Regions from separate parts of the Bradyrhizobium sp. CFUWI genome, predicted to be linked through region 2. Evidence: predicted binding sites of a transcription regulator. Region 2 holds the regulator's gene; each other region holds the start of a gene.
What was found. The regulator HrcA, encoded in region 2, represses chaperone genes, less so after heat shock. The targets are predictions, from matches to a motif close to GTTAGCACTCNCNNNNNGNGAGTGCTAAC.

Region 1 (10,142 bases), on a different contig from region 2:
CCCGGGCATGACGAGTTTCTTTGCGGCAACAGTCGGGCCTCACAACCAACGACACGGTCCACCATGCGCCTGCGAATCCTGCACACCACGACCTATCGCTACGAGCCGCCGGCCACGAGCGTGATCCAGATCCTGCGCATGACTCCCGGCAGCCATGACGGGCAATATGTGGCGGAATGGCAGATCGACGTCTCCACCGACACCAAGCTCGACACGCATGAGGATGCGTTCGGCAACGTCACCCACGTGCTGTCCTGCGGGCCCGTCGGCGACATCCAGATCACGGCCGAAGGGCTGATCGAGACCCACGATACCGGCGGCGTGCTGCGAGGCGCCGACGAACGCTTTCCGGCGGGCATGTTCCTGCGCTCGACCGACCTCACCTCCGTCAATCCGGCGATGACGGCGGTCGCGCGTCAGTTGCGCGGCGAGGCCGAGAGCGACACGCTCGGCTTCCTGCATACGCTGATGACTGAGATTGCCGACCACATGACGTTCGACGAGGACCCGACCCATAGCGGCACCTCGGCGGCGGAGGCGTTCACGCTCAAGCGCGGGGTGTGCCAGGACTACGCGCACATCTTCATTGCCTGCGCCCGCGCCGGCGGCGTGCCGGCGCGCTTCGTCTCCGGCCACTTCCTGCGCGCGGACGGTCTGTTGCATCAGGACGCCGGGCACGCCTGGGCGGAGGCCTTTGTGCCCGATCTCGGCTGGGTCGGCTTCGATCCCGCCAACAGCATCTGCGCCACCGACGCCCATGTCCGCGTCGCGATCGGGCTCGACTATCTCGGCGCGGCCCCGGTACGCGGCACCCGCTATGGCGGCGGCACGGAGACGCTGACGGTGGCCGTGAAGGTCGAGCAGGCCGGCCGTGGCGGGCCGTCGCAATCGCAATCCCAGCGGCAGGGCTAGGCGCCGCCGTCCGAACACATGGGTCGTGCTACACTCGCGGGGATCAGACCTGCCCCCCGCGAGGTACCACATGGCCACCGTCAAGCTGCTTTCGGACGATGAACTCTCCACCGAAGCGCGCGCCGTCTTCGACGATATCCGCAAGGTGCGGAAGTCGGACTTCGTCAACAATTTCTGGCGCGCGCTGGCGCATGATCCGAAGACGCTGCGGCGGACCTGGGAGAGCATCAAGGAGGTGATGGCGCCCGGCGCGCTCGATCCCAAGGTCAAGGAAATGCTTTACGTGGCGGTCTCGATCGCGCATGGCTGCAGCTACTGCATTCATTCGCACACCGCCGCCGCACGAGCCAAGGGCATGACCGAGGCCGAATATGCCGAGATGCTCGCCATTGTCGGCATGGCCGCGGAGACCAACCGGCTGGTCACGGCGCTCGGCGTGCCCGTCGACGAGGCGTTTCTGGTCGATGCAGCGGATTGAACGACAAGGATGACTGTCATTCCGGGGCGCGCACAGCGCGAACCCGGAATCCATCGGGCCACAGAGTTCGTGGATGAATGGATTCCGGGCTCGCGACTTCGTCGCGCCCCGGAATGACGGCCGGAATCGGGGGTTGGAGCGGCCCTTGAAATTGGCTAGTAATTCCGCGCAAACGCGTTCGAGGAATGGAAATGACCTATTGCTGCGGAATTCTGGTTCGGGACGGTCTGGTGATGATCGCCGACACCCGCACCAATGCCGGCCTCGACAACGTCTCGACCTTCCGCAAGCTCCACATCTTCTCCAAGCCCGGCGAGCGCATCATGGCGATCGCCAGCGCCGGCAACCTCGCCATCAGCCAGTCGGTGCTCTCCACGCTGACCGAAGGCCTGGAGGACCCCAATACGGGCGAGCTCGAGACGCTGATGAACGCGCCGACCATGTTCCAGGCCGCCCAGCGCATCGGCCGGGCGATCCGGGCGGTGCACGCCACCGAAGGCCCTGCCTTGAAGTCCGAGGACGTGTCCTTCGACGTCTCCTTCCTGTTCGGCGGCCAGATCAAGGGCTCCCGGATGCGCCTGTTCATGGTCTACACCGCCGGCAATTTCATCGAGTGCACCACCGACACGCCCTACCTGCAGATCGGCGAGCACAAATACGGCAAGCCGGTGCTCGATCGTGCCATGCATTACGACGTCGAGCTCTACGAGGCGCTGAAGACCGGCCTGATCTCGATGGACTCGACGATGCGCTCCAATCTCGGCGTCGGCCTGCCGATCGACGTGCTGGTGGTGCGCTCGGATGCCTGCGAGGCCGATCTCAACCACCGCATCGAGGCGGGCGAGCCCTATTTCCACGACCTGCGCTCGCGCTGGTCGGCGGCGCTGCGCGCAGCGCATCAGAACATTCCGCGGCCGCCCTACAAGAACGAAAAAGAACCGAAAACCTGACAACATGAGAAAAGGCAGGAAACGATGAGTGAAGCAAAAAAGATCGCCGTGGTGACGGGCGCCGGCACCGGCGTCGGACGCGCGGCCTCGCTGGCGCTGATGAATACCGGCTTCACCGTGGTGCTCACCGGGCGCCGGCTCGACATGCTCGAGGAGACCGCAAAGCTCGGCCCGGCGGGAAAAAGCCTGTGCGTCACCGCCGACATGACCAAGCCGGATTCCATCGCCGCGCTGTTCGACAAGGTGAAGGCGACCTATGGCCGCCTCGACGTGCTGTTCAACAATGCCGGCATGGGCGCGCCAGCCGTGAACTTCGAGGATCTCAGCCTCGAGCAGTGGCAGGCGGTGGTGAACACCAACCTCACCGGGCCGTTCCTGTGCACCCAGCACGCCTTCCGCATCATGAAGGACCAGACCCCGCGCGGCGGCCGCATCATCAACAACGGCTCGATCTCGGCGCATGCGCCGCGGCCGTTCTCGGCGGCCTACACCTCGACCAAGCACGCCATCACCGGCCTGACCAAGGCCAGCAACCTCGACGGCCGCATGTACGACATCGCGGTCGGCCAGGTCGATATCGGCAATGCCGCGACGCCGATGACCGACCGCATGGTCAACGGTCCCGGCGTGCTGCAGCCGGACGGCACCACCAAGCACGAGCCGCGCATGGACGCCAAGGCTGTCGGCGATGCCGTGGCCTATATGGCCAGCCTGCCGCTCGATGCCAACGTGCTGACCATGACGGTGATGGCCACCAAGATGCCGTTCGTCGGACGGGGCTGATCTCAAAAACTGAAAAACAACCCCATGCACAGTAGGGATCTCATTGATTCCGCTGTGCTCTGTCCGTGCCCTCCTTGCGGGCAGCAATCCGGGGCATCGGTCTCGTGCCCCGGACGCAGCGCGGCATACGATCACGCTGCCGAGCCGGGGGCCATGCCTCCGCGATCTCGTTCCTGGTCTCCTGGGTCCCGGCTCTGCGCTGCAACGCTGACGCGTTGCAGCGCAGAGCCGGGACACGAGACCTCGGCCGCGTCCCGGACCGCCCGGCATTGCCTTTGCAGCGCAGCCGCGGCCATAATCATTGGGGGTTTGGGGACATCATGCTGCGCTTGCAATCGGCACTCGGCATTTTCGTATTGCTGTTGATCGCCTTCGCATTGGCGGAGAACCGGCGCGCCGTGTCGCTGCGACAGGCGGCGGTCGGGCTCGTCGTCACCTTCGCCACTGCGATCGTGCTGCTGAAGCTGCCGGTCGTCGCGCATGCCTTTGGCGCCATCAATGACGCGGTCGGTGCGATCTCCGCGGCCTCGCGCGCCGGGTCCGCCTTCGTGTTCGGCTATATCGGCGGCGGCCCCCTGCCCTTCGATGTCAAGGTGCCGGGCGCCGATTTCATCCTGGCGTTCCAGGCGCTGCCGATCGTGCTGGTCATGAGCGTGCTGACGACGCTGCTGTTCCACTGGCGCGTGCTGCCGCCAATCGTGCGCGGCATGGCCTGGCTGCTGGAGCGAACGCTCGGCGTCGGCGGCGCGGTGGGCCTGTCGACGGCCGCCAACATCTTTCTCGGCATGGTCGAGGCCCCGCTGTTCGTGCGGCCCTACCTCAAGCAGATGACGCGCAGCGAATTGTTCCTGGTGATGACCGGCGGCATGGCCGGCATCGCCGGCACGGTACTGGTGCTCTATGCGACGCTGCTTGCTCCCCTCATCCCCGACGCCGCCGCGCATTTCGTGATCGCCTCCGTGCTGGGCGCGCCGGCCGCGATCCTCGTCAGCCTGATCATGGTGCCTGAAATCTCGGACAAGCGCACCGGCGGCGTGCTTGAAGATCCCGAGATGGACGTGTCCGGCACGATGGACGCGATCGTGAAGGGCACCACCGCCGGCCTCGAGCTGCTGCTCAACATCGTCGCCATGCTGCTGGTGCTGGTGGCGCTGGTCTATCTCGTCAATGCCATGCTCGGCCTGCTGCCTGAGATCGGCGGCGCCGCGATCTCCTTGCAACGGCTGCTGGGCCTGGTGATGGCGCCGGTGTGCTGGCTGATGGGATTGCCGTGGGATCAGGCCGTCACCGCCGGCAGCCTGATGGGCACCAAGACCGTGCTCAACGAGTTGATTGCCTATGTCGACTTCTCGAAGCTGCCGCCCGGCGCGCTCGATCCGCGCTCGCGCCTGATCATGCTCTACGCGATGTGCGGCTTCGCCAATTTCGCCAGCCTCGGCATCATGATCGGCGGCCTAGGGGTGATGGCGCCGGAGCGGCGCGAGGAGATCAACGCGCTCGGGCTGAAGTCGATCGTGTCGGGAACGCTGACCACGTGCGTGATGGGCGCGGTGGTGGGGGTGGTGGCGTAGGTCTCTCCGCCGTCATTGCGAGGAGCCCTTGCGACGAAGCAATCCAGACCGTTCCCGCAGATGAATTTCTGGATTGCTTCGCTTCGCTCGCAATGACGAGTGGACAGAGATAGGTGCGCGTTTCGGACAGCTCCCTACGCCTTCAACTCCACCGTTCTGAACTCCGCCGGCAAGATCACCTCCAGCAGCTCGACGTCATCGGAGTAATCCAGGATCATGTGCTTGATCTTCGGCGGCTGGGTCCAGGCGCTGCCTTCCTTCATCAGCGTCTCGCCCTGCCCGTCCATGTAGGTCTTCACCCAGCCCTTGAGCACGTAGACCATCTGGAATTCGACGTCGTGGAAGTGCAGCTTCGAGACCTCGGCCGGATTGCAGGGGCCCTGCAGGCGGATCACATGCGCCTGCGCGAGACCGTGGGTGGCCTCGGCAATGCCGAGGTCGCGGTATTTCGCGTAGGCGCGCAGGCCGTCGGCCTTGAAGTCTTCCTCGCGGTGATGGCTGATGGCGATGCGTTGCCGCGGGCGCGCGGGCTTTTTCGGCGCCACAATGCGTGCCTTCGCCTTGACCGCCTTGCGCGCCGAGGATCGCGCCGCGGCCTTTGCGCCGCTGCGCTTCTTCACCGCGGCCTTCGTTGCGGGTCTTGATGCCTTTTGCTTGGCCATTGTCTGCCTCCCTGATCTGAGCCGCGCCCGCCGAACGGGGGACAACCCGAAGGCAGATTATCCAGTCTTGGACGAGGCAGCAATTGCGGGCGCAAGGGCCCGTCACTCCATGTCCAATCAAGTCGTAGCTTGCCCCAAGCTGTCGTGGCGGACGGCCGGCGTCTCGTATTGGTTCTCACGCTGAATTAGTCTCGCCCCTGAGATTCTGGGGGAATTGATTCATGGGCGGCAGCGTAGGCCAGCGTGCATTTCAAAATGCCCGGCTTCAGAAACGACAAAAGGCCGAAGTGCTGCCATTGCTCGGGCACGCACTCCAGCTGCACAAGATGGGACTCCTGCCGGAGGCCCAGGCCGCCTATCGCCAGCTCCTGCAGCTCGCACCCAAGCAATTCATCGCGCTGCACATGCTCGGCATTTTGGAATCCGATGCCAAAAACTATCAGCAAGCCGAAATCCTGCTGAGCCGGGCGGTCGCCGTCGATCCGCGGTCGGCCGACGCTCATATGAGCCTGGGCGTCGCCCTCAACGGACTACGGCGTCACGAGGAGGCCTGCGCGAGCTATCGAAAAGCCCTCGCCTTGCGACGCAACCACGCGCTAACCCTGTCCAATCTCGGCAATGCGAGCGTCGCCCTCGACCGTCACGACGAGGCGCTGCACAGCTACGACAAGGCGCTCGTGCTCAACCCAGGGCTTGCCGAAGCCCATAATGGCCGGGGCTGGGCGCTCTGCCGTCAGCGCAACTATGACGAGGCCGTCGCGAGCCTGAACCGCGCGCTCTCGATCAAGCCCGACTATGCGGCGGCGCTCGCGAACCGCGCCATCGCTTTGCGGGAACTCCAGCGATTTGACGAAGCCCTGGCAGACGGCGATCGGGCCATCGCGCTGGCCCCCGACGACGCGAATGGATGGATCGCGCGGGCCGGTGTCCTGCTCCAGATCCAGCAAATTGCCAAGGCATCGCACGATTGCGAGAAGGCCCTCGCGATCGCTCCCGATTCCATTCAAGCTCACTTGGTACTGGGCCTTTGTCTCGCCGGACTTGGGCGGGTCGAGGAAGCCCTCGCCAGCTTCGACAGAGCCCTCGACATCCAGCCTGACCTTCAGAGCGCGATCTCCAACAAGATATTCACGCTGGATTTCATGGCGGATGCCGGCGTCGAGCAGCATCAACAGGCGCGGCAATTATGGTGGGAGCGGATCGGCGCGAAGATCGCCTCGGAAGCGGCGGGACCGCATGACAACAGCCGCGAGGCGGATCGCCGTCTGGTGCTCGGCTATGTCTCGTCGGACTTCAACGCGCATTCGGCCGCGTTCATTTTCAAGCCGGTGCTGCAGCACCATGACCGGGCCCAGTTCGAGATCGTGTGCTATTCCTGTTCGTCCAAACTTGACGCGACGACCCGGGAATTTCAGGGGATCGCCGACCGCTGGCGCGATGCCTCGCAATGGACCGACGATCGCCTCGCCGCGGAGATCCGCGCCGATGGCGTCGATATCTTGATCGATCTGTCCGGCCACACCAGGGGAAACCGCCTCAGCGTGTTTGCGCGCAAGCCGGCCCCGATCCAGGTGCACGGCTGGGGCCACGGCACGGGGACCGGGCTGCCGACCATCGATTATTTGTTCTCGGACCCCGTCGCGATTCCTTCGACGGTCCGGCATTTGTTTGCGGAGACTGTTGTCGACCTGCCCTGCTTCGTGACACTGACGCCACTGCCGGCCGGGATCGACCGCGCGCCGACCCCGGCGATCGCGAACGGATTCGTCACATTCGGTGTCTTCAACCGCATCAGCAAGATCTCGGACGAGGCAGCAAAGGTCTGGGCCAGGATTCTCGAACGGGTGCCGGGTTCGCGCCTGCTGATCAAGGACGTTGCGCTGGACGATCAACTGGTCCGCGACAATCTGCTGGCGCGGTTTGCGGCTTGCGGATTGCCGGTCGAGCGCGTCGATCTGCTCGGAGCCACCTTGCGCGACGAACATCTGGCGTCGTTCAATCGCGTCGATATCGCCCTCGACCCGTTCCCGCAGAATGGCGGCGTCAGCACGTGGGAAGCCTTGCAGATGGGCGTGCCGGTGGTGGCGAAGCTCGGCAGCAGCCTGCCCAGCCGTGCGGCCGGGTCCATCCTCACCGCACTTGGCCTGCCGGACTGGGTCGCGGACAGCGATGCGGCCTATATCGAGATCGCCACCAGCCATGCGGCCGAGATCGGCACGCTCGATCAGTTGCGCCGCGAGCTGCCCGGACGGATCAATGCTGCGGCCGCCGGCAACCCGGTCTCATACGCACGGGCGGTGGACGAGGCCTATCGCGCGATGTGGCAGCGCTATTGCAGCAGCGCCGCCTGATTTCCCCTCAAGCAATGACGGGATAGCGCGCTCGCCCGGCGCGGCTCCAACGGAGATATCGAGGAGATATCGTAGGGCAAAGCGAAGCGTGCCCACGCGTCCGTGGCCGCATTGGAAAGATCGTGGGCACGGCGCAAGGGCGCCTTTGCCCACCCTACGAGACCTATGTTCGTCTCAATGCAGCCCGGCGCAGCTCCAACGGAGTATCGAAGAGATAACGTAGGGTGGGCAAAGCGAAGCGTGCCCACGCGTCTGTGGCCGGGTTGGAAAGATCGTGGGCACGGCGCAGGGGCGCCTTTGCCCACTCTTCGAGACCTGTGTTCTCTCAATGCAGCCGGAACACGCCGTCCACGGCGCGCAGCTCGGCCGGCTTGATCAGCTTGGAATGCGCCACGGTGACCGAATGCAGGGGGCCGTCGAGCTTCTCCTGCCAGAACGCCAGGAAATCCTTCAGCGCCGGAAATTTCGGAAACATGTCGTAGTTCTGCCAGACGTAGGTCTGAAGCAGCGAGGGATGATCCGGCATCCGATAGAGGATCTGCGCCGTCGTCAGCCCGTAACCCAACATCTGTTTCCGGAAATCCTCGGAAACGGCCCCATTCCGCAGTCCCATGCCAGACCTCCTTTGCAGGAGCGCATTCAAGGGGCGGCTTGGTCGGTGTGCGCCTTACGAGCCACCCGGTACTGATGCGCTCACATGAGAGAAATGTGACGCAAACTGACAATTCATCTCAAGCCCAAAAGTTTAACAAGCTGTTGAAATTCAACGCGTTAGCAGCAGAGGACGCTCCGTGCTAATACGGGGGCGAGGCTCGGTTAACGATGGCGAGAGAAGCTGGCAATCCTCGCTTCCGAGTGCTGATTTTTTTGCTACAAACCCTTGCTCCCGCAAAATTCCTGTCCTATTTCAGCTCCGCGTGTGCTAGCACTCGCGGGCACCGATTGCTAACAATCTCAAAATCTCAACCCGAGCAAATGCTTAGGAGGACTGCATGAAATTCCGTCCGCTTCACGACCGCGTCGTGGTCAAGCGCATCGACGCAGAAGAGAAGACCGCTGGCGGCATCATCATTCCCGACACTGCCAAGGAAAAGCCCTCCCAGGGCGAAGTCGTCGCCGTTGGTCCCGGTGGCCGCGACGAATCCGGCAAGCTGATCCCGATCGACCTGAAGGTCGGCGACCGCGTGCTGTTCGGCAAGTGGTCCGGCACCGAGGTCAAGATCGACGGCCAGGACCTGCTGATCATGAAGGAGAGCGACGTGATGGGCGTTCTCGAAGTCAGCGAGTCCAAGAAGAAGGCGGCTTAAGAGCCCCTCTCCTCCCTCCAGTCAAACATCCAAGGAAAAATCCACATGGCAGCCAAAGAAGTCAAATTCTCGGTTGATGCGCGCGACAAGATGCTGCGCGGCGTCGACATTCTCGCCAACGCGGTGAAGGTCACGCTCGGCCCGAAGGGCCGCAACGTCGTGCTCGACAAGTCGTTCGGCGCTCCCCGCATCACCAAGGACGGCGTCACCGTCGCCAAGGAGATCGAGCTCGAGGACAAGTTCGAGAACATGGGCGCCCAGATGGTGCGCGAAGTCGCCTCCAAGTCCGCTGACGCGGCCGGCGATGGCACCACCACCGCCACCGTGCTGGCCCAGGCGATCGTGCGTGAAGGCGCCAAGTCGGTCGCCGCCGGCATGAACCCGATGGACCTGAAGCGCGGTATCGACCTCGCGGTCGAAGCCGTCGTTGCGGACCTGCAGAAGAACTCCAAGAAGGTCACCTCGAACGACGAGATCGCCCAGGTCGGCACCATCTCGGCCAACGGCGACCAGGAGATCGGCAAGTTCCTGTCCGACGCCATGAAGAAGGTCGGCAACGAGGGTGTCATCACCGTCGAGGAAGCCAAGTCGCTCGAGACCGAGCTCGACGTCGTCGAGGGCATGCAGTTCGACCGCGGCTACATCTCGCCCTACTTCGTCACCAACGCCGACAAGATGCGCGTTGAGATGGACGACGCCTACATCCTCATCAACGAGAAGAAGCTCTCCTCGCTGAACGAGCTGCTGCCGCTGCTCGAGGCCGTGGTGCAGACCGGCAAGCCGCTGGTCATCGTCGCCGAGGACGTCGAAGGCGAGGCGCTCGCGACCCTGGTCGTGAACCGCCTGCGCGGCGGCCTCAAGGTCGCGGCCGTCAAGGCGCCGGGCTTCGGCGATCGCCGCAAGGCCATGCTGCAGGACATCGCGATCCTGACCGGCGGCCAGGCGATCTCGGAAGATCTCGGCATCAAGCTCGAGAACGTCACGCTCAACATGCTCGGTCGCGCCAAGAAGGTGATGATCGACAAGGAGAACACCACGATCGTCAACGGCGCCGGCAAGAAGGCCGACATCGAGGCGCGCGTGGCCCAGATCAAGGCGCAGATCGAGGAAACCACCTCGGACTACGAC
Region 2 (10,142 bases):
GATCTTTGGACGGGCGGCTTCGGCATTGTGCTCGTGATATTGCTTGAGCTGTGCCGCGATGGCGTAGCGCTCGGTCAGGCGCCGCGTGATCCGGGTGTCCTCGCAGGCGATGACGTCGACGCCGGCGAGGGTCTGCAGCGCACGCAGCGTGATGTCGCCGAGATTGCCGATCGGGGTCGCGACCAGATGCAGGCCCGGTGCCGCCTTCGGCGCCGTGAGCCGATGGGCGTCGATGGAGAAACCGCGCGAGGCGGCGTCTTGAGCTTCAGACGTATTTATCGGGGCCGGCTTTGCGCGCATAATGAAGTCAACTTAGGCACGATCCGCAGGGCTGGGAACCGGCTCGCCGAAAAAGATCGTACCGAGGTGGGCTGGGAAGGGACGGGAATGTGATCGGTCAGGATCACGTCGGGAGGGGGTGAGGGCCCTCGCGCCATATTCGCGACGGAAACTCCGCCTTGATGCTGGATGAGCGACGGCGAACAGCTGCCGGGACAGGAGGGCGGCAGCGTTAAGCGGTCATTATCCTTTTGTTTTGGTTAACTATTTGCCGACAATATGCCTGAATCCGCGGCCTGCGTCGTGGAAGGAAGATCGTGACCGGCCGGCGACGGCGGATCAGAAGAGAAGCTGCCATGGTGGGCCCGCGTTTTCCTAAGTCTCCCATTCCGGGGTCTCTGATGTCGGGGGCGACCCGACGGAGCGCGCTCGGCCTGTTGCTCGGCGCGCCCCTGCTGGCGGCCTGTGCCGGCGTGCAGCAGAGTCTCAGCCAGTTCTCCAACCCGTTCTCGAGCTCGGCACCGCCGGCCCAGCCGGCCGGTCCTCCGCAGCAGGCGACGACCGCCGGCACCGGCGGCGTCAAGGTCGCCGTGATCCTGCCGCTGTCCGCGGCCGGCAATGCCGGCCTTGCCGCACAATCCATGCGTAACGCCGCCGAGATGGCGCTGGCCGAGTTCCAGAACCCGAACATCCAGCTCCTGATCAAGGACGACAACGGCAGCCCGCAAGGCGCCCAGGCCGGCGCGCAGCAGGCGGTCGACGAGGGCGCCGAGATCATCCTCGGGCCGCTGTTCGCGCAATCGGTGCCGGCGGTGGCGCAGGTCGCGCGCACGCGCGGCATCCCGGTGATCGCGTTCTCGACCGATTCCAGCATCGCCGGCCGCGGTGTCTATCTGCTCTCCTTCCTGCCGGAGTCCGACGTCAATCGCATCGTCGAATATTCCGCCAGCATCGGAAAGCGCTCGTTCGCCGTGCTCGTGCCCGACAATGCCTATGGCAATGTCGTCGAGGCCGCGGTGAAGGTGGCGGCGCCGCGTCGTGGCGGGCGCATCGTCGCGTTCGAGAAATACGGCGCCGATCGCGCCACGCCGGCACGCACGGTGGCACAGCAGCTCGGCAGTGCGGACGCGCTGTTCATCGCCGATGATGGCGATGCCGTGGTGACGGTCGCCGATGCGATGACCGCCGCGGGCGCGAACCTGCGCAACATCCAGCTGCTCGGCACCGGCCTGTGGGACAATCCGCGGGTCTATGCCAATGCGAGCCTGCAAGGCGGCCTCTACGCCGCGCCCGACCCGGCCGGCTTCCGCGCCTTCTCGGGCCGCTATCGCACCAAATACGGCGCCGAGCCGATCCGCACCGCGACGCTTGCCTACGACGCCGTCGCCCTCGTCGCCGCGCTCGCGCGCACGCAAGGTACCACGCGCTTCTCGCCCGACGTGCTCACCAATCCTTCCGGCTTTGCCGGCATCGACGGCCTGTTCCGCTTCCGCGCGGACGGCACCAACGAACGCGGTCTTGCGGTGATGAAGGTGACGCAAGGCGGCGGCGTTGCGATCGCCGGCTCGCCGAAGAGCTTTGGGGCGTAGCTCCGGACGACGGTGCCGTGGTGCTGTAGGGTGGATTAGCCGAAGGCGTAATCCACCAACTTCGTTCCGCGAGTGCGGAAGCATGGTGGGTTACGCCTTCGGGTAACCCACCCTACTTCAGCTCGCTACGCCGCGAGATCCGCGACCACGGCATCGAGCACCGGGAATCCGCTGCTGGTCACGCGCAACCGGCCGGTCGGATCCACAATGATCGCGCCTTCTTCGCGTAGCAGCGCGATGCGCTTGGGATCGAGCGGGCGGCCGGAGAGGGCCTTGTAGCGCTCGGGGTCGATGCCCTCGGCGAGCCGCAATCCCATCAGCAGGAATTCGTCAGCGCGTTCCTCGCTGTTGAGGAGCTCGTCCGTGACGATTCCATCGCCGTTGGTCTCGACCCGCATCAGCCAGGCCTCGGGACGCTTCTCGGTGGCGGTCGCATGCCTGATACCGTCGATGTCGAGGCGACCATGCGCGCCGGGGCCGATGCCGGCATATTCCTCGCCGCGCCAGTACACCAGATTGTGCCGGCACTCGGCGCCGCGCCGCGCGTGGTTGGAGATCTCGTAGGCGGGCAGCCCGAGCTTGTCGCAGGTTTCCTGCGTGACGTCGTAGAGCGCGCGCGCCACCGCTTCATCCGGCGTCTTCAACTTGCCGGCCCGGTAGAGGCCGAAGAACGGCGTGCCTTCCTCGATCGTGAGCTGATAGAGCGACAGATGCTCGGCCGCCTCATCGATGGCGAGGCGCAGCTCATCGGCCCACATCGCCGGCGTCTGGTCGGGGCGGGCATAGATCAGATCGAACGAATAGCGGTCGAACGAACGGCGCGCGATAGCGACGGCATCGAGCGCCTCGCGCGCGCTGTGCAGGCGTCCGAGCGCCTTCAGCGAGGCGTCATCGAGCGCCTGCACGCCGAGCGAGACGCGGTTGACGCCGGCGCTGCGATAGCCGGCAAAGCGTGTGGCTTCGACGCTGGTGGGATTGGCTTCGAGCGTCACTTCGACGTCGCCTGCAACGCTCCAGTGCTTGCCGATCGCATCGAGCACCGCGCCGACAGTTGCGGGCTGCATCAAGGATGGCGTACCGCCGCCAAGGAAGATCGAGCTGACCTCGCGGCCGGATGCACGCGCCGCGGTCGTTTCGATTTCGCGCGCGAAGGCGGAGGCGAAGCGCGCTTCGTCGATCGCGGCATGGCGGACATGGCTGTTGAAGTCGCAATAGGGGCACTTCGACAGGCAGAACGGCCAGTGCACGTAGACGCCGAAGGCTTCAGATTCTTGTTTTGACGCGTTTTCCTGGCGCGAACCGGTATCCACTTCGCTTGAAAACGCTCTAGCGCGGCTCAAGGCAGATCTCCGCCAGTTTCCGGAAGGCACGGGCACGATGCGACAGGCCGAGACCCAGCGGCGGCAGGCCGTGCTTCTCGATGCTCTCCATCTCGCCGAAGGTGCGGCTGTGACCATCCGGCAAGAACATCGGATCGTAGCCGAAGCCGGCAGTCCCGCGTGGCGGCCAGACCAGCGTGCCGTCGACGCGCGCTTCGACCTCTTCGAGATGATGGTCAGGCCAGGCGACGCAGAGCGCGGAGACGAAATGCGCTCTTCGGCGGTCCGGCCTGGTGGCGCCGCGCTCCTGCAACAAGCGCTCGATCTGCGCCATCGCCGCGTTGAAGTCCTTGGTGGGGCCGGCCCAGCGCGCGCTGTAGATGCCGGGGGCGCCGTCGAGCGCGTCGACCACGATGCCGGAATCGTCGGCGAAGGCGGGCAGCCTGGTTGCCTGCGCCGCCGCGATCGCCTTGATCGCGGCGTTGCTGCGGAAATCGTTGCCGGTCTCATCCGGCTCACCGAGGCCGAGTTCACCGGCCGACACCGCCTCGACGCCGTGGGGCGCCAACAGCTCCCGCATCTCGGCAAGCTTGCCGGGATTGTGGGTGGCGATGACGAGCTTTCCGGTGATTCGGCGGTGCATGGGCCTATTGACTACGCCACAGCCAGTTTCTGCAAGTCCACGAGACGCGCAACGCCCTTGCGGGCCAGCGCCATCAGCGCCAGGAACTCGCCTTCCGTGAACGGTTCGCGTTCCGCCGTGCCCTGCACCTCGATGATGCGGCCGTCGCCGGTCATGACGAAATTGGCGTCGGTCTGGGCTTCCGAATCCTCGGCATAATCGAGATCGAGCACCGGCGTACCGTTGTAGATGCCGCAGGAGATCGCGGCGACGTTGTCGCGCATGACGTTGGCCTTGATCATGTTGCGCGCCTTCATCCAGTTGACGCAATCGGCAAGTGCGACCCAGGCGCCGGTGATCGAGGCCGTGCGGGTGCCGCCGTCGGCCTGCAGCACGTCGCAATCGACCGTGATCTGGCGCTCGCCGAGCGCCTCGAGGTCGACGATGGTGCGCAGCGAGCGGCCGATCAGGCGCTGGATCTCGACGGTGCGGCCGCTCTGCTTGCCCGCGGCGGCCTCGCGGCGGGTGCGTTCCGAGGTGGCGCGTGGCAGCATGCCGTATTCGGCGGTGACCCAGCCGCGGCCCTGGCCCTTCAGCCACGGCGGTAGGCGGTCTTCCAGCGTGGCGGTAACCAGCACATGGGTGTCGCCGAACTTCACCAGGCAGGAGCCTTCCGCATATTTGACCACGCCGCGCTCCAGCGTCACGGGGCGCAATTCGTCGGGCGCACGGCGGCTTGGCCGCATTGGGAAATCCTCCAAAACTCACGGGAAAGGCTGTTGGCGGTGCTTGTAGGTGGGGCGAAGGTGGGCGGCAAGGGCTTATTCGGCCCCTGATTCCGCGCCGGCGAACGCCACGCTTGTCAGAAGCGCCCCGGATAGACAAATTATGAGGATCTGAGAGGAGTTACCGCTGTGGCCCATCACGATCCGATCCATCTGATCGCGCCGCGCGCAGGCCTCGCCCAGCTTAACGAGCGTTCCCGCGACATCTTTCGTCAAATTGTCGAAAGTTATCTCGCGACCGGTGAGCCCGTGGGTTCGCGCAATATCTCGCGCCTGATCGCGATGCCGCTGTCGCCGGCCTCGGTCCGCAACGTCATGGCCGATCTGGAACAGCTCGGCCTGATCTATGCACCCCATACCTCGGCCGGCCGGCTGCCGACGGAACTCGGCCTGCGTTTCTTCGTCGATGCCTTGATGCAGGTCGGCGACCTCAACGAGGCCGAACGGCAGTCGATCCAGAGCCAGCTCACGTCCGTAGGCCAGGCGCACTCGGTCGAGGCGGCGCTGGACCAGGCGCTGACGCGGCTATCCGGATTGACCCGCGCCGCGGCGGTGGTGCTGACGCCAAAATCCAATGCGCGGCTCAAGCACATCGAATTCGTCCGCCTGGAACCGGAGAAAGCCCTGGTCATCCTCGTCGGCGAGGACGGCCAGGTCGAGAATCGCGTTCTGACGCTGCCCCCTGGAGTTCCCTCCTCGGCGATCACCGAGGCCGGCAATTTCCTCAACGCGCGAATCCGCGGCCGGACCCTGGCCGAGGCGCGGCTCGAGCTCGAGACGGCGCTGGGCGAGGCCCGGGCCGAGCTCGATCAGCTCGCACAGAAGGTGATTTCCGCCGGCATCGCCAGCTGGTCCGGCGGCGAGAACGAGGATCGCCAGCTCATCGTGCGCGGCCACGCCAATCTGCTCGAAGATCTGCACGCGCTGGAGGATCTGGAGCGGGTGCGCCTGTTGTTCGACGATCTCGAGACCAAGCGCGGCGTGATCGATCTGCTCGGCCGGGCCGAGACGGCCGAGGGCGTGCGCATCTTCATCGGCAGCGAGAACAAGCTGTTCTCGCTGTCGGGGTCCTCCACCATCATCGCGCCCTATCGGGATGCCGCCGGCCACATCGTCGGTGTCCTCGGCGTGATCGGCCCGACGCGGCTGAATTATGCCCGCGTGATCCCGACCGTGGATTATGCCGCCCGCATCGTCAGCCGCCTCTTGGGGGGCTGACCGGCGTCTGCTTCCGATCACGGGCGCTTGATTTTCGCTGCTCAAAGCACGATATCCGGGCCAACAATCCCTGGAAACGAGTTCGAGATTTAGCCGATGACCGATCATGACCGGCAACCCGAAGACGCGGCCGCGCCGACTGGCGAGCCCGTGGTGTCAAAGCCCTACATCATGCCCGACGATCCCGAGCCCGGCTCGGTCGAGACCTTGCAAAAGGAAGTCGCCGAGGCGCGCGATCGCATGCTGCGGACGCTGGCCGAGATGGAGAATCTGCGCAAGCGCACCACCAAGGAAGTCGCTGACGCCCGCCTCTACGGCATCACCGGCTTTGCCCGCGACGTGCTCGACATCGCCGACAATCTTCAGCGCGCGCTCGATGCCGTTCCGGCCGAGGCGCGTGCCACCGCCGATCCCGGCCTGACCTCGCTGATCGAGGGCGTCGAGCTCACCGAGCGCGCGCTGCATAGCGCGCTGGAAAAGCATGGCGTGAAGAAGCTCGATCCGCAGGGCCAGAAGTTCGACCCGAACTTCCACCAGGCGATGTACGAAGTGCCTGATCCGTCGGTGCCGTCGGGCACCGTGGTCCAGATCATGCAGGCCGGCTACACCATCGGCGAGCGCGTGCTGCGGCCGGCTTTGGTCGGCGTCGCCAAGGGCGGCGCGAAGCCAGCGCCTGCGGCGAACAACAACAACGAATCGAGCAGCGCGGCCAATTGAGTTTCAACCCTCATGGTGAGGAGCCGCGCTCTTGCGCGGCGTCTCGAACCATGAAGGCCAGGGCGCCGCAGCGGGGGCCTTCACTTCGAGACGCGCGCGAAGTAGCGCTCCTCAGGATGAGGGTTTTGCAGTGTTGCGCGTCGCTTTACGCACCCGCCGCGATATCCGCAGACTGGATCCTCTTCACGCCGGCCTTGGCCATATCGGCCCAGGCCTTGGCGAGCGAACCCTGGGTGTCGATGCCGCGGCAGGCGTCTTCCACCACATAGACCTCGAAGCCGGCCTTGCGCGCGTCGAGCGCCGTCCAGGCAACGCAGAAATCTGTCGCAAGCCCTGCGACGAAGACGCGCTTGATCTTGCGTCCCTTCAAATATCCGGCAAGGCCCGTCGAGGTCTTGCCGTCGGCTTCGAGGAAGGCCGAATAGCTGTCGACGTTCTTGTGAAAACCCTTGCGGATGATGAGCTCGGCGTGCGGGATCGCAAGGTCCTTGGACAGCGCCGCGCCGTCGGTGCCCTGCACGCAATGATCAGGCCACAGCACCTGTTTGCCGTAGGGAAGGTCGACGGTATCGAACGGCTTCTTGCCCGAGTGGACTGAGGCAAACGAAACGTGGCCCGGCGTGTGCCAGTCCTGCGTCATCACCACGTTCGCGAACGCCTTCGAGATCTTGTTGATGACCGGCACCACCTGTTCGCCTTCCTTCACCGCGAGGCTGCCGCCAGGCAGGAAGCAGTTCTGCACGTCGATTACGAGCAGCGCGGAGGCGTCATCCGGCTTGATGGATGTCGCTGCGAGCAACGCGCTCGGCGCGAGGGTCGCCAGCGCCGTCGTTCCAAGCATTTCCAAAACCTGCCGCCGATCCAGCATCATTCGCCTCCCTTGGGATGATCCAATGGGGGAAGCCTAGTTCCGTTCGTACACGAACAGAAGCCCGAAAATGCGGCCGGTACTGGTGAGCGGCTAAGCGCTCGCCACGCGCTTGGTGCACCTCTCCCGCCTTGCGGAAGAGGTCGGCGCGTCCGGGCGATGCGAAGCATCGTCCCGCGCGCCGGGTGAGGGTTCTATCCTCCGGGTGATTGTCCCTTTGCGGAGACACCCTCTCCCCAGCCCTCCCCCGCAAGCGGGGGAGGGAGCGCATCTCGTTCGCAGACGCAGCTACCCCTTCGGCTGAATCCCGTCGCGCACGGCGCGGAAGCGGGTGAAGGCGGCCTGCCACTGGTCGCGCGGGGCGCTGGCGATGATGCGCAGCGAAGCGCCGCCGCTCGAGAAGCGGATCCACTGCACCACGGTCACCGGCGTCTTGTCCTTGCCGCTGACGCCGTCGATCCGGGTTTCGAAGCCTTGCTGGCCGTTGATGCGGATCGGCTCCGACATGGTGACGCGGGATTCGCGCACGCCGGGGATCTGCAGCGCGGCCTCCTGGGCGAACCGGGCGCGGTCGTCGGCAGCTTGCGGGGTGGCGCCGATCAGGCCGAGGATCATGAACGGCTTCGCTTCATAGCCTGCGCTCTCATTGCCGTCGGCGAGGATAATGCTGGAGCCCGGCGCGAGGGTGCGGACGTCCTTGAAGTCGGCGAGATCGGTGATCTTGAACGGCATCAGCGCGATCTGCTCCTCGGCCGAGACCTGCTTGCGGGTGGTGGCGGTCGCGAACATCTGCCGCACCGCCTCGTCGGTGTAGATCTTGGTCGCATTCTCCGGGACCTGCACCGCGACATAGCCGGAGAAGCCGGCGCCCGGCACGATCATCGAATAGCGCTTCACCGGGGTGTCGCCGGCCTTGCCGCTCTCGGTGGTGAAATAGGCAAGGCCCGCGGGGGTCTCGACCTTGTCCTGCTTGACGCCGTTCGCTCCGGCGGGATTGGAATTGAAGGCGCTCACGACCTCGCCATAGGCGGCCGGCGGCAGCTCGGTGACCAGCACCTTGACGCTGCCGTCCTCGCTTTCGAAGCCCGGAAAGGTCTTGGCCGTGCTGAGACCGACCAGCGGCACCATGCCGAGGCGCAAGCCGGGCGGAAACACGGCGTCGGCGGCGAGGGCTGGGAGCGCCGAGGCGGCGAGAAGGGCGAGCGCGGCGAGGGGGCGGATCAGCTTCATGGGCACTCTGATTGGTTCACATTGAGGCCGTTCGATGGTCGGCCACCGGGCCGCTTTGTCGCGCGAAGCGGCTGTGGCGGCTGCCCGGCCGGTCCGCCTTTTAGCGGGTTTGGGCTTGCGGCAACAGGGCGGACGGGCTTGCGGTAGGGGGGCTTGCCGAAGCCCGAACCTGTTAATAATTCCTCACCCGCAAGTGCGGTGAAGCCCGAATATGATCTTCCAGAACCCGATGTTTTAGCCGCAGAAACGTAGCTTCGGTCCTTGCGGGCCCCTCCCCCCCTCCTATATGAGCCTCAATCATCGCAATATCGCGGATGTTTGATCTTAGGGGGTTTCGGTTTGGGTGCCTTCTGGGCCCAGCCAACCTGCCGCAAAAAGAAGGATATCAGGACCATGGGAAAGGTCATTGGGATCGACCTCGGCACCACGAATTCGTGCGTCGCCGTGATGGATGGCAAAAACGCCAAAGTCATCGAGAATTCCGAAGGCATGCGCACGACGCCCTCGATCGTCGCCGTCACGGACGACGGTGAGCGTCTCGTCGGCCAGCCGGCCAAGCGCCAGGCCGTCACCAATCCCGAGCGCACCTTCTTCGCAGTGAAGCGCCTCATCGGCCGCCGCTACGACGACCCGATGGTCGAGAAGGACAAGAAGCTCGTCCCCTACAAGATCGTGAAGGCTTCCAACGGCGACGCCTGGGTCGAGGCCGACGGCCAGACCTACTCGCCCTCGCAGGTCTCGGCGTTCATCCTGCAGAAGATGAAGGAGACCGCGGAAGCCCATCTCGGCCAGAAGGTCGACCAGGCCGTCATCACCGTTCCCGCCTACTTCAACGACGCCCAGCGCCAGGCGACCAAGGACGCCGGCAAGATCGCGGGCCTCGAAGTGCTGCGCATCATCAACGAGCCGACTGCGGCCGCGCTCGCCTACGGCCTCGACAAGACCAAGGCCGGCACGATCGCCGTCTACGACCTCGGCGGCGGCACGTTCGATATCTCCATTCTCGAAATCGGCGACGGCGTGTTCGAGGTGAAGTCGACCAACGGCGACACCTTCCTCGGCGGCGAAGACTTCGACATGCGCCTGGTCGGCTATCTCGCCGACGAATTCCAGAAGGAGCAGGGCATCAACCTGCGCAACGACAAGCTCGCGTTGCAGCGCCTGAAGGAGGCCGCTGAAAAGGCCAAGATCGAGCTGTCCTCGACGACGCAGACCGAGATCAACCTGCCGTTCATCACCGCGGACCAGACCGGTCCGAAGCATCTGACGATGAAGCTCACCCGCGCCAAGTTCGAGGCGCTGGTCGACGATCTCGTGCAGAAGACCGTCGAGCCCTGCCGCAAGGCGCTGAAGGATGCCGGCGTGACCGCCGGTGAGATCGGCGAAGTCGTGCTGGTCGGCGGCATGTCGCGCATGCCGAAGGTCCAGGAAGTCGTCAAGCAGCTGTTCGGCAAGGAGCCGCACAAGGGTGTCAACCCGGACGAGGTCGTGGCGATCGGCGCTGCGATCCAGGCC
Region 3 (10,142 bases), on a different contig from region 2:
AGCTCTCGCATCGGCATGCCCTTGGCCTTGAGCGCGTAGAGTCCGAAGCTCACGTCCGAATATTCGTCGTTGACGAAGGGGCCAAGCACTCCGGACGGCAGCTTGCGCGCTTCGTCTCCGAGCTTCTTGCGGGCCTGGTAGAACTCCTCCTGCACGCTGGACGGCGGCGTGCTGTCCTTCAGCGTCACCGTCATGTAGGCATAACCCGGCCGCGTCGTCGTCTCCACCCGGTCATACCAGGTCAGCTCCTGAATCCGCTTCTCCAGGGGTTCGGCGACCTGGTCCTGCATCTCGCGCGCCGTCGCGCCCGGCCAAACGGTGGTGACCGTCAGGGTCTTGATGGTGAAGGACGGATCCTCGGCTCGCCCGAGCATGAGGAAGGCGTAGGCGCCCGCGGCTGCCAGCAGCAGGATGAAGAACAGGGTGACGGCACGTTCGCGAACGGCGAGGGCGGAGAGATTGAAGCTCACGATTTGCTCCCGCTTTCCGAGCCAGTCCTGACGCGAGCGCCCTCATGCAGGAGATGAGCGCCGAGAGAAACAATCTGGTCACCGGACTTCGATCCGGAGATAACGGCTGTCTCGCTGGTCACGCGCAGCAGCTTGACGGGCTGCAGGCGCACGGTCGAGGTCGCGCTGTCGAAGACCCAAACGCCCGTCGTTCTGCCGTCATCGAGCACGGCGCCCAGCGGCACCTGGACTTCCGGCTGATGATCCTGGCTGGCGAGCCGAATCGTGACCGTCGCGCCTAGCGGTGTCGCCGCGGCGTCACCATCGAGCACGTAGCGGGCCTCATAGGTGCGGGTCTGGGGATCGGCGGAATCCGACAGCTGGCGCAGATGCGCGGTAAAGCGGCGCCCATCGCTCCCATACAAGCTCGCCTCGGCGAGCGAGCCGATCGCCGGCCGGATCGTTTCGGGAAGCGCGACCACGGCTTCGCGAGGACCGGACTGTGCCAGCCGAACGACCGCTTGGCCGGCGGAGACCACTTGTCCCGGCTCACCGAGCGTTTGGGTGACCGTTCCGTCCGCATCCGCCACCAGGACGGAATAAGTCGCCTGGTTCTCGGCGACCCCTGCTTCGGCTTCCGCGGCGGCAAGCTGCGCTTTGGCAGTGTCCGATGCGGCCTTCGCCTGCTCGTAGCGTTGCTTTGAGGTCCATCCGTCGCTCACCAGGTTGGCGTAGCGCCGCTCGTCGGCGTCGGTCTGAACGACAACTGCACGCGCCGCGGCGACGGCATTGCGCTTTGCTGTGACCGCGAGGCGGAGGTCGGTTTCGTCGATCCGCATCAAGGGCTGGCCGGATTTGACCTGCTCACCGACATTGACGAGCCGCTCGACGATCTTCCCGGCAACGCGAAAACCGAGATTGCTTTCCACTCGCGCGCCGACTGTCCCGGTGAAACCGCGTTCAAATCCGCTGACCCGAGTGGCCGTCACCAGACGGACCATCGGGGGCTCCTGCCTGGGGTCGATCACCGCGGAGGCTTCATGGGAGGGAATGGCAAGCGCAACGAAGGTCGCTACCCCTGCCGGAACCAGAATACCGGCGAGCACCGCAACACCCCTTTTCATGACCATCTCCTTCAAAATTAGATTTCATGCGACATCTATAATCAGATTAGATTTCGTTCGCAATCTAATTTTCGGGGCGGTAACGGGAGCGTGATCCAAAACCCCGGGATTTTCGCCGCGCAGCCCGCGAAATCGCGCCGCGTCGATTGATAGATTGTAATCGAACTCTATATCGGATATAGAAGTTGAACGAAATCCAAATGGAGATCCGCGATGCGAGTGAGTCGCACCCAGGCGGCCGAGAACCGCCAAACCGTGATCAATGTGGCCAGTCGCCTCTTCAGGGAGCGCGGCTTTGATGGCATCGGCCTCAAGGATCTGATGAAGGGGGCCGGGCTGACTCAGGGCGCCTTCTACAAGCAGTTCGCTTCAAAAGAGGATCTGGCGGTGGAGGCGTCCAGGCGCGCATTGGAAAGCGCATCCGGCCGATGGTCAGACGCGGCCGCGGCGCATCCTGACGATCCACTCGGCGCCGTGATCGGGTTCTACCTCAGCGGCGACCATCGCGGAGAGAAGATGGACGGCTGCCCGATCGTGGCGCTCGGCTCGGACGCCGCCCGGCAGGGCCCCGACGTGAAGGCGGAATTCGAAGAGGGAATCAAAGCCCATCTCGACGTGCTCGGCCGCTTCATCGCCGGAAACGACGGCGAGGCCTCGCGCGGCAAGGCCATGGGCATTCTCGCGACGATGGTCGGCGCGGTGACGCTCTCGCGCGTCGTCAACGACCCCGATCTGGCTCAAGCGCTTTTGGATGCCGCGGCCGAACAGGTCCGAGACGCCGCTGCCGCTTGAATGGGGAGGGGCCGGTGTTCGGAGTGAGAATTCGCACGGCCCATTCGCTGATCAAATTAGAAAGAGAACGATGTCAAAAGAAGCAACGGACAACTTCGCCGGAAAATGGGCGCTGGTCACGGGCGCGTCGAGTGGCCTCGGCCTTGAATTCGCAGATCTGCTGGCGGCGCAGAAAGTCAATCTCGTCTTGGCGGCTCGACGGCGAGAGTCGATGGACAAGCTTGCCTCGGATCTCCGCAGCAAATACGGGGTGGATGTCCTGGTCGAGGCGATCAATCTTGCCGCGCCGGACGCGGCCAGCCGCCTGAAAAGCAGTCTCGATGCGAGGTCGGTGACGATCGACATCTTGGTGAACAATGCCGGATTTGGCTTGCACGGCGATTTTTTGGACACGCCGATCGAGCAGACCACGAACATGATCCAGCTCAACATCACCACGATCACTGAGCTGACCTATCTGTTCGGCCGCGACATGGCCAAGCGGCGATCCGGACATATCCTCCTCATCGCCAGCCTTCTGGCCTTCCAGGCCGTTCCCAGCTACGCAGCTTATGCCGCGACCAAGGCTTATGTACTCGCCTTTGGCGAGGCCCTGCATGACGAACTCCGCCCGCACGGTGTGGTCGTGACCAGTCTCTGCCCGGGGCACACCGCGACGGGATTCGATGCGGCAGCTGGCGCAACCGCTTCAGGCTTGCTGCGCCTCCTTACCATGAAGCCGCGTCCGGTCGCGGCGAGCGGGATTCGGGCGCTCTTGCAAGGAAGGGCCATAGCGGTCGCAGGTCCATTGAACAAGATGGCCGCCTTTTCAAATCGTTTGACGCCGCGATCAATGCAAAGGGCCACGATGAAGAGAATAATGGACGCCTAACGCCTGGCCGTACCTCTCTGCGGAATTCTGACTCCCCAAACCGAATCTGCAGGAAGGCGCGACCGTCACCGCGCCGGGCGAGGTAGGAGGGACGAGCCACGTATGAGCCTTTCGCAGGTGATACATCCGGGGGCGAGACGTAACACCGTCAAATCCGCTGCCACATTCCGGCCAAGCCGCTGGAACGAAAGCGCGGGGCTCGGCTTGTGAGCTTCGTGGGCATGCTTTGCCAGTTTGACGCCATTGGGCCGGGCCGGTGTCATGCCGTTCGGGCTGCTCTCAGAATATCGGTTCGGCTCGGTCTTGTACGCCCCCTGCGGCGGCTTATGTGCTGATTAGCACTTGCTGGCCACGACTGCTATTTCATCCAAAGCAACAACAACCAGAAAACAGGAGGACAGCATGAAATTCCGTCCGCTTCACGACCGCGTCGTGGTCAAGCGCATCGAAGCCGAAGACAAGTCCACCGGCGGCATCATCATTCCGGACAGCGCCAAGGAAAAGCCCTCGCAGGGCGAGATCACGGCGGTTGGTCCAGGCGGCCGTGACGAAGCCGGCAAGCTGATTCCGATCGACCTCCAGATCGGAGACCGCGTGCTGTTCGGCAAGTGGTCCGGTACTGAGGTCAAGCTCGATGGTCAGGACCTGCTGATCATGAAGGAGGGCGACATTATGGGCGTTCTCGTCGATCGGCCCGTCGCCAAGAAGAAGGTCGCCTAAGCTCCAGTAAGTCTTCCTTGTCCTGAGCCGTCGGCGCAGCCGGCGTCTCGCAGGATGAGGCCCGTCACTCAAGTCCCGCTCCTCGAGAGCCCGCCCAGGCGCGCGATCCTTGGGAGATCCTTGGGATCTGACCAGTCGAAAACGGAGATCATGATGTCGGCCAAAGAAGTCAAATTCGGCGTAGATGCCCGCGACAAGATGTTGCGCGGTGTCGAAATTCTCAACAATGCGGTCAAGGTCACGCTCGGCCCCAAGGGCCGCAACGTCGTTCTCGACAAGTCGTTCGGGGCCCCCCGCATCACCAAGGACGGCGTCACCGTCGCCAAGGAGATCGAGCTCGAGGACAAGTTCGAGAACATGGGCGCCCAGATGGTGCGCGAAGTCGCCTCCAAGTCCGCCGACGCGGCCGGCGACGGCACCACTACCGCGACCGTGCTCGCCGCCGCGATCGTCCGTGAAGGCGCCAAGGCGGTTGCCGCCGGCATGAACCCGATGGACCTGAAGCGCGGCATCGACCTCGCCGTGGAAGCCGTCGTCGCGGACCTCGTCAAGAACTCCAAGAAGGTCACCTCGAATGAGGAAATCGCCCAGGTCGGCACCATCTCGGCCAACGGCGACGCGGAAATTGGCAAGTTCCTCTCCGACGCCATGAAGAAGGTGGGCAACGAGGGCGTCATCACCGTTGAAGAAGCCAAGTCGCTCGAGACCGAGCTCGAGGTCGTCGAAGGCATGCAGTTCGACCGCGGCTATATCTCGCCCTACTTCGTCACCAACGCCGACAAGATGCGCGTTGAGATGGACGACGCCTACGTCCTCATCAACGAGAAGAAGCTGTCTCACTTGAATGAATTGCTTCCGCTGCTCGAAGCCGTGGTGCAGAGCGGCAAGCCGCTGGTGATTATCGCGGAAGATGTCGAAGGCGAAGCGCTCGCAACTCTCGTCGTCAACCGTCTGCGTGGCGGTCTGAAGGTCGCGGCCGTCAAGGCGCCGGGCTTCGGCGATCGCCGCAAGGCCATGCTGCAGGACATCGCGATCCTGACCGGCGGCCAGGCGATCTCGGAAGATCTCGGCATCAAGCTCGAGAACGTCACGCTCAACATGCTCGGTCGCGCCAAGAAGGTGATGATCGACAAGGAGAACACCACCATCGTCAGCGGCGCCGGCAAGAAGGCCGATATCGAGGCGCGCGTGGCCCAGATCAAGGCGCAGATCGAGGAAACTACCTCGGACTACGACCGCGAGAAGCTCCAGGAGCGTCTGGCCAAGCTCGCCGGCGGCGTCGCGGTGATCCGCGTCGGCGGCGCGACCGAGGTCGAGGTCAAGGAGCGCAAGGACCGCGTTGATGACGCGATGCATGCGACCCGCGCGGCCGTCGAGGAAGGCATCCTGCCGGGCGGCGGCGTCGCCCTGCTGCGCGCGTCCGAGCATCTCAAGGGGCTGCGCACAAAGAACGACGACCAGAAGACCGGTGTCGAGATCGTGCGCAAGGCGCTGTCCTATCCGGCGCGCCAGATCGCGATCAACGCCGGTGAAGACGGCTCGGTGATCGTCGGCAAGATCCTGGAGAAGGATCAATACGGCTACGGCTTTGACTCCCAGTCCGGCGAATACGTCAACCTGGTCACCAAAGGCATCATCGACCCGACCAAGGTGGTTCGGGTGGCGATCCAAAACGCGGCCTCGGTCGCGGCACTCTTGATCACCACCGAAGCCATGGTCGCCGAGGGGCCGAAGCGGAACGCGGGCAGCGGCGCTCCTGCGGGCGGCGGCGGCATGGGGGGCATGGGAGGTATGGATTTCTAAGCGAGCCGGCTCACGACGCCGAACCGGCGCATCGGGCATCGCGCGAGTGTCCGCGCGCGATTGCGTGAGCAATTTGGTACAGACGCCGATCGCTCGACGTGTCTAGCCTCCCTAAAGCATGATCCGGAGAAGTGCGCAGCGGTTTTCCGAAAAGATCATGCTCAAACGACAACCTAAAGCGCGATGACGATTCATCCTAATCGCATCGCGCTTTGACGGGTGAAGCTCGACTTACCTCTAGGTCAGGGTGAAAGCGATGGAGATCTCCGGGGAGACAAAAGCTGCCGTGCGGTCGGCGCTGTGGGGAGCCGCGGCCGGAGCAATCGCTCTGGCAATCATGGGCTTCAGCTGGGGCGGCTGGGTGACAGGCGGGACCGCCGAGACGCTCGCGAGGAACAGTGCTGCGATAGCTGTCGTCGCAGCTCTCACACCGATCTGCGTTGAGAAATTTCGACAAGCCGCGGATGCACCCGCGAACCTGGTCGAGATGAAGAAGGCGACCTACGCCTGGGACCAGAGCAAATTCGTCGAAAAGGGCGGCTGGGCCACGATGCCGGGAAGCACCGAGCCAAACTCGGCCGTCGCAAAAGCTTGCGCCGAATCGCTTGATAGCAAGAAAGCTGTTGCGTTGCGCGGATAATCAGGCAACTCCGCGCGGCGGAGAGGCCGCAATTCCGCTGGTCAGGCCCAGCTTGCAAGACCGGCCTGCAAGACCGCCTGCAAGAGCAGGAGCGTTTCAAAAATTTGCGGCGACCAGATCGTAGGAGCCCCTGCTGCCGCGGCTGTAGACCTTGGCAGCGGCGGCACAGATCACGTCACGATTGGAATCAAACGCGCAGAGGAACCCCGCTTCATCGTAGCTGGCACCTGGTTGAAGTCGCTTCAGCGCGCCTTCGTTTATGAAGAACGACGCCTCAATAGCGCTGTCGTATCCCCAAAATCGCACGGCACGGCGTGTGCGATCATAAGAACGACTGTGATTTGGAAACTCAATCATGGTTGGAGCCGATCAGTTGCCGGTGTTCCGCGACGCCCACGTCGAGGTCGCGTGCAGGCAGTAGGCAGACAACATCGGACGTGGCCGAAGCTGGCGCCAAGCGAGGGATGCTGGAGCGATCCAGTTGCGCCACCCCTCAAATGGTCATTCTGGAAGCGTAATACAATGCCGCGCGATGCCGACGACGGCAGAAAAGTTGCGCTTGACCTCGTTATTCCGCGAATAGGCACTATATCTGGGTCATCACCGCGCGCCCATCGGCTGTTATCGGTGACTGAGAGCAATGTGCTCCCGCCGCGACCAAGAGGCGGTCAAATGTCGAATATCTCCAACTTCAGTGTTCGCGAGTGGATGGTACCTCCCGTATTGCTGCCGATCTTTTTCGTGCTGCTGATCGCTGCTGCAGTGCTCATTCGGTGGTAGTTTCCCCCGGAGGATCTGGTGCATCCTGAGCGCAGGCCCGTAGCCGTGTTCAGTCCACGATTCCTGTCGAGCGCTGGCTTTGTGAACTGAGCAATATTGCTCAGCAAAACATCCGGCTGCGGTCTAGGATGCCGGCTCCCGGTCGTCTTTGATGAAGGGGCCGAAGCCAAGTTCACGGGCGGTCGCGAGTCTGCCCGCGAGGATGCGTGGGCCCAGGCCGCATTGGCGCTCTTCCAGACAATTGCCTCGCTGGCGTTAACACGCGTCCAACCACGATGCGCGATTTGCTCGCTGCTGGGATCGCCAATTTCTATCTATGAGAGTTGTCTGCAGCATGTCTATCTATGAGGGTTCGCTAGAGACCAGAGGAAATCGGCGTCTCGCACAACCTCGCACGATTGTGTGACGCGCCGTCGCCACGATCGGAAAGCCGATGCTCAAGTTGCTGGCACGATGCGCGTTGATCTCCATGGTATTGACGTCGGCGTCCGCCGCCGAACCGATCAAGCTCAAACTGGCGTTCTTCAGCTCCGACCGCTCGACGAGCTATCTCGCCGCGGTCAAGCCATTCGTCGACGCGGTCAACGCCGAGGCCAGAGGCCAGATCGAAGTTGAAACCTATTTCAGCGGCGCGCTTGGCAAGGACCCGGCTGAGCAGCCCCAGCTCGTGCTCGATGGTAGGGCGGACATCGCCTACGTCGTCACAGGCCTGACGCGCAATCGATTTGCGGATAATGCAATCCTCGAATTGCCCGGCCTGTTTGCGAGCATGCGGGAGTCCGTTGCGGTGCTCACCCGGCTGATGGCAGCCAACGCGCTGCAAGGTTACGATGACTACATCGTGATCGGCGCTTATGTCAGCGAACCCGAGACGATCCACAGCAATATCCCGATCACGTCGCTGAATGATCTGAAGGGCAAGCGCCTTCGCGTCAACAATCCTGGCGAAGCCGCCGCGCTCGAAAAACTGGGGGCGCGGCCTGTGCTCCTGCCGGTCAACAAGATCTCCGAAGCTATCGGCAACGGCAGCATCGACGGCGCCCTCGTGAACCCTGCTTCAGTGGTCGATTACGGCGTCAAACGCGTTGCGACTTATCACTACCTTCTTGGCATCAGCGGCGCGCCGCTGATGGTCTTGATGAACCGGAAGACATTCAACCGGCTACCGAAATCAGCGCAGGCGATCATCCTCAAATACAGTGGGGCGTGGTCTGCCGGGCGCTTCGTAGATACCTACGAAGCCGTGGAAAGCAGCATTGTGGCGGAGCTAAAGTCCGATCCCAAGCGTCACGTGATCATTCCCTCGCCGTCAGACCTGGATGCGGCAAATGCCGTGTTCGCGGCCATTGCCGATGATTGGGCCTCGAAAAGTCAGCACAATGCCGAGCTGCTGAAAACGGTCCGGGCCGAGCTCACAAAAATGCGTTCGACCCGGTAGCCACGGATGTCAGCATTCGCCAGCATCTGGCCTCAGCGAAACATCGTCATCATCGTCGCCGCGCTTGCCATTCTGCTGCTGGGCACCGGGGCGACCTTGAAGATCACGACCGATCATCTTCTGCGTCAAGATGCGACGTCGGCCGCTCGTAGCTGGGCGAGGTTCCTGGCGGCCAGTGTCACCGATCTCGAGCAGATCGCCGGCGGCGAGCAGCCTTCCGCCGCAAGCATAGCGTTCTTCCTGTCGGCGCGAAATGCCGGCGAAGTGTTTCACTACGAGATCTTCAACCGCAATGGTTATTCGCAGCTCGTGTCGACTCGCGAGAAGATCGCGCTCGTCGACCTGTCCGAATATAGCCCCGATGCGGCGCGGTCAGTCGCCAACGGTCAACCAATCGTCGATGTCACGGAGGGCAATTCGGTCGACCGACCGGCGTTCTTCGCGCGCGCCTATGTCCCGGTCCAGGCCGACGGTCGCCACATTGCGGTCGTTGCGGCCTACGTGGATGAAACGGAGCAACGCAGGAGTTTTCACAATACGTTCCTGACCGCGGCCGCATTCCTTTGCCTGCTGTCGGGTCTCGCTTTCTCCATTCCCGCAGTTGCGTGGTATCGGGAAACAAAGGTGAAGCAGGCGGACCGACGCATCCGCTTTCTCGCCCACCATGACGCGTTGACCGGGTTGGCCAATCGTCTCCATCTGATCGAACAACTGGACAGAGCCCTCGCTCACCTGCCGATGCGCGGCGGCGGCCTCGCCGTGCATTTCATCGACGTCGACCGTTTCAAGGAGGTCAACGATACCCTTGGTCACGACGGCGGCGACTTTCTGCTCAAGTCCATCGCCGAGCGTCTGCGCGCAGCGGTCCGGATCGACGACATGGTGGCCCGGCTCGGCGGCGACGAGTTCGTCGTCGTGCAGAATGACATCGCCGGCAGGAGGCAGGCCGAGACGTTTGCGCGCCATCTTGCCACCGCTCTCAATGCTTCGGTGAAGTTCAAGCAGCGCGAGATCCTCACCACCGCCAGCATCGGCGTGGCGCTGGCGATGGAGGAGGGCACCACCCCGGAGCGGCTGCTCAAGAGTGCCGACCTCGCGCTCTATGCGGCCAAAGGCAGCCGGCCGCAACTGCATCCGGTTCTTCGTGCCCGAGATGGATACCGAGCTACAGGCGCGCATCGAGCTCGAGAGAGCGATTCGCGAGGCGGTACTGAATGATCGGTTCGAATTGCACTACCAGCCTCTCTTCGAAATACCGCAGCGCCGCCTCGCCGGCTTCGAAGCGCTGATCCGAATGCCGGCGGCGGACGGAACACTCATTCCGCCATTGGCCTTCATCCCGGTCGCCGAGGACTTGCGGCTCATCGACAAGATCGGGGCGTGGGTGTTGCGGCAGGCATGCCGCACCGCTGCGACCTGGCCGGCGCACCTGACCGTTGCCGTGAACCTGTCACCCCAGCAGTTCGTGGCGGGCACCATCAGCGACATCGTGGCTGTCGCACTGAGAGAGTCGGGACTCGCGCCG

Region 1: a site for HrcA is predicted at 8,629-8,657, ahead of groES (co-chaperone GroES). Genes of this name have one in related genera too.
Region 3: a site for HrcA is predicted at 3,571-3,599, ahead of AC066S_RS23975 (co-chaperone GroES). Genes of this name have one in related genera too.

What each region holds. Positions count from the first base shown of each region.
Region 1 is NZ_JBWJZE010000009.1:68,148-78,289, forward strand. Features, by position in the region: gene AC066S_RS20445 (transglutaminase family protein) at 64-912, shown strand; gene AC066S_RS20450 (carboxymuconolactone decarboxylase family protein) at 983-1,390, shown strand; gene AC066S_RS20455 (proteasome-type protease) at 1,582-2,340, shown strand; gene AC066S_RS20460 (SDR family oxidoreductase) at 2,365-3,123, shown strand; gene AC066S_RS20465 (NupC/NupG family nucleoside CNT transporter) at 3,444-4,694, shown strand; gene AC066S_RS20470 (cupin domain-containing protein) at 4,829-5,356, opposite strand; gene AC066S_RS20475 (O-linked N-acetylglucosamine transferase, SPINDLY family protein) at 5,578-7,707, shown strand; gene AC066S_RS20480 (usg protein) at 8,033-8,320, opposite strand; gene groES (co-chaperone GroES) at 8,700-9,014, shown strand; gene groL (chaperonin GroEL) at 9,060-10,142, shown strand, end outside.
Region 2 is NZ_JBWJZE010000039.1:11,798-21,939, forward strand. Features, by position in the region: gene rsmI (16S rRNA (cytidine(1402)-2'-O)-methyltransferase) at 1-300, opposite strand, end outside; gene AC066S_RS36610 (penicillin-binding protein activator) at 636-1,868, shown strand; gene hemW (radical SAM family heme chaperone HemW) at 1,994-3,178, opposite strand; gene rdgB (RdgB/HAM1 family non-canonical purine NTP pyrophosphatase) at 3,195-3,830, opposite strand; gene rph (ribonuclease PH) at 3,842-4,555, opposite strand; gene hrcA (heat-inducible transcriptional repressor HrcA) at 4,724-5,812, shown strand; gene grpE (nucleotide exchange factor GrpE) at 5,909-6,529, shown strand; gene pncA (bifunctional nicotinamidase/pyrazinamidase) at 6,675-7,397, opposite strand; gene AC066S_RS36645 (hypothetical protein) at 7,686-8,627, opposite strand; gene dnaK (molecular chaperone DnaK) at 9,021-10,142, shown strand, end outside.
Region 3 is NZ_JBWJZE010000011.1:117,955-128,096, reverse strand. Features, by position in the region: gene AC066S_RS23995 (efflux RND transporter permease subunit) at 1-470, opposite strand, end outside; gene AC066S_RS23990 (efflux RND transporter periplasmic adaptor subunit) at 467-1,579, opposite strand; gene AC066S_RS23985 (TetR/AcrR family transcriptional regulator) at 1,787-2,365, shown strand; gene AC066S_RS23980 (SDR family NAD(P)-dependent oxidoreductase) at 2,436-3,236, shown strand; gene AC066S_RS23975 (co-chaperone GroES) at 3,639-3,956, shown strand; gene groL (chaperonin GroEL) at 4,110-5,759, shown strand; gene AC066S_RS23965 (hypothetical protein) at 6,016-6,399, shown strand; gene AC066S_RS23960 (DUF1488 family protein) at 6,496-6,756, opposite strand; gene AC066S_RS23955 (TRAP transporter substrate-binding protein) at 7,613-8,617, shown strand; gene AC066S_RS23950 (diguanylate cyclase domain-containing protein) at 8,624-9,835, shown strand; gene AC066S_RS23945 (putative bifunctional diguanylate cyclase/phosphodiesterase) at 9,771-10,142, shown strand, end outside.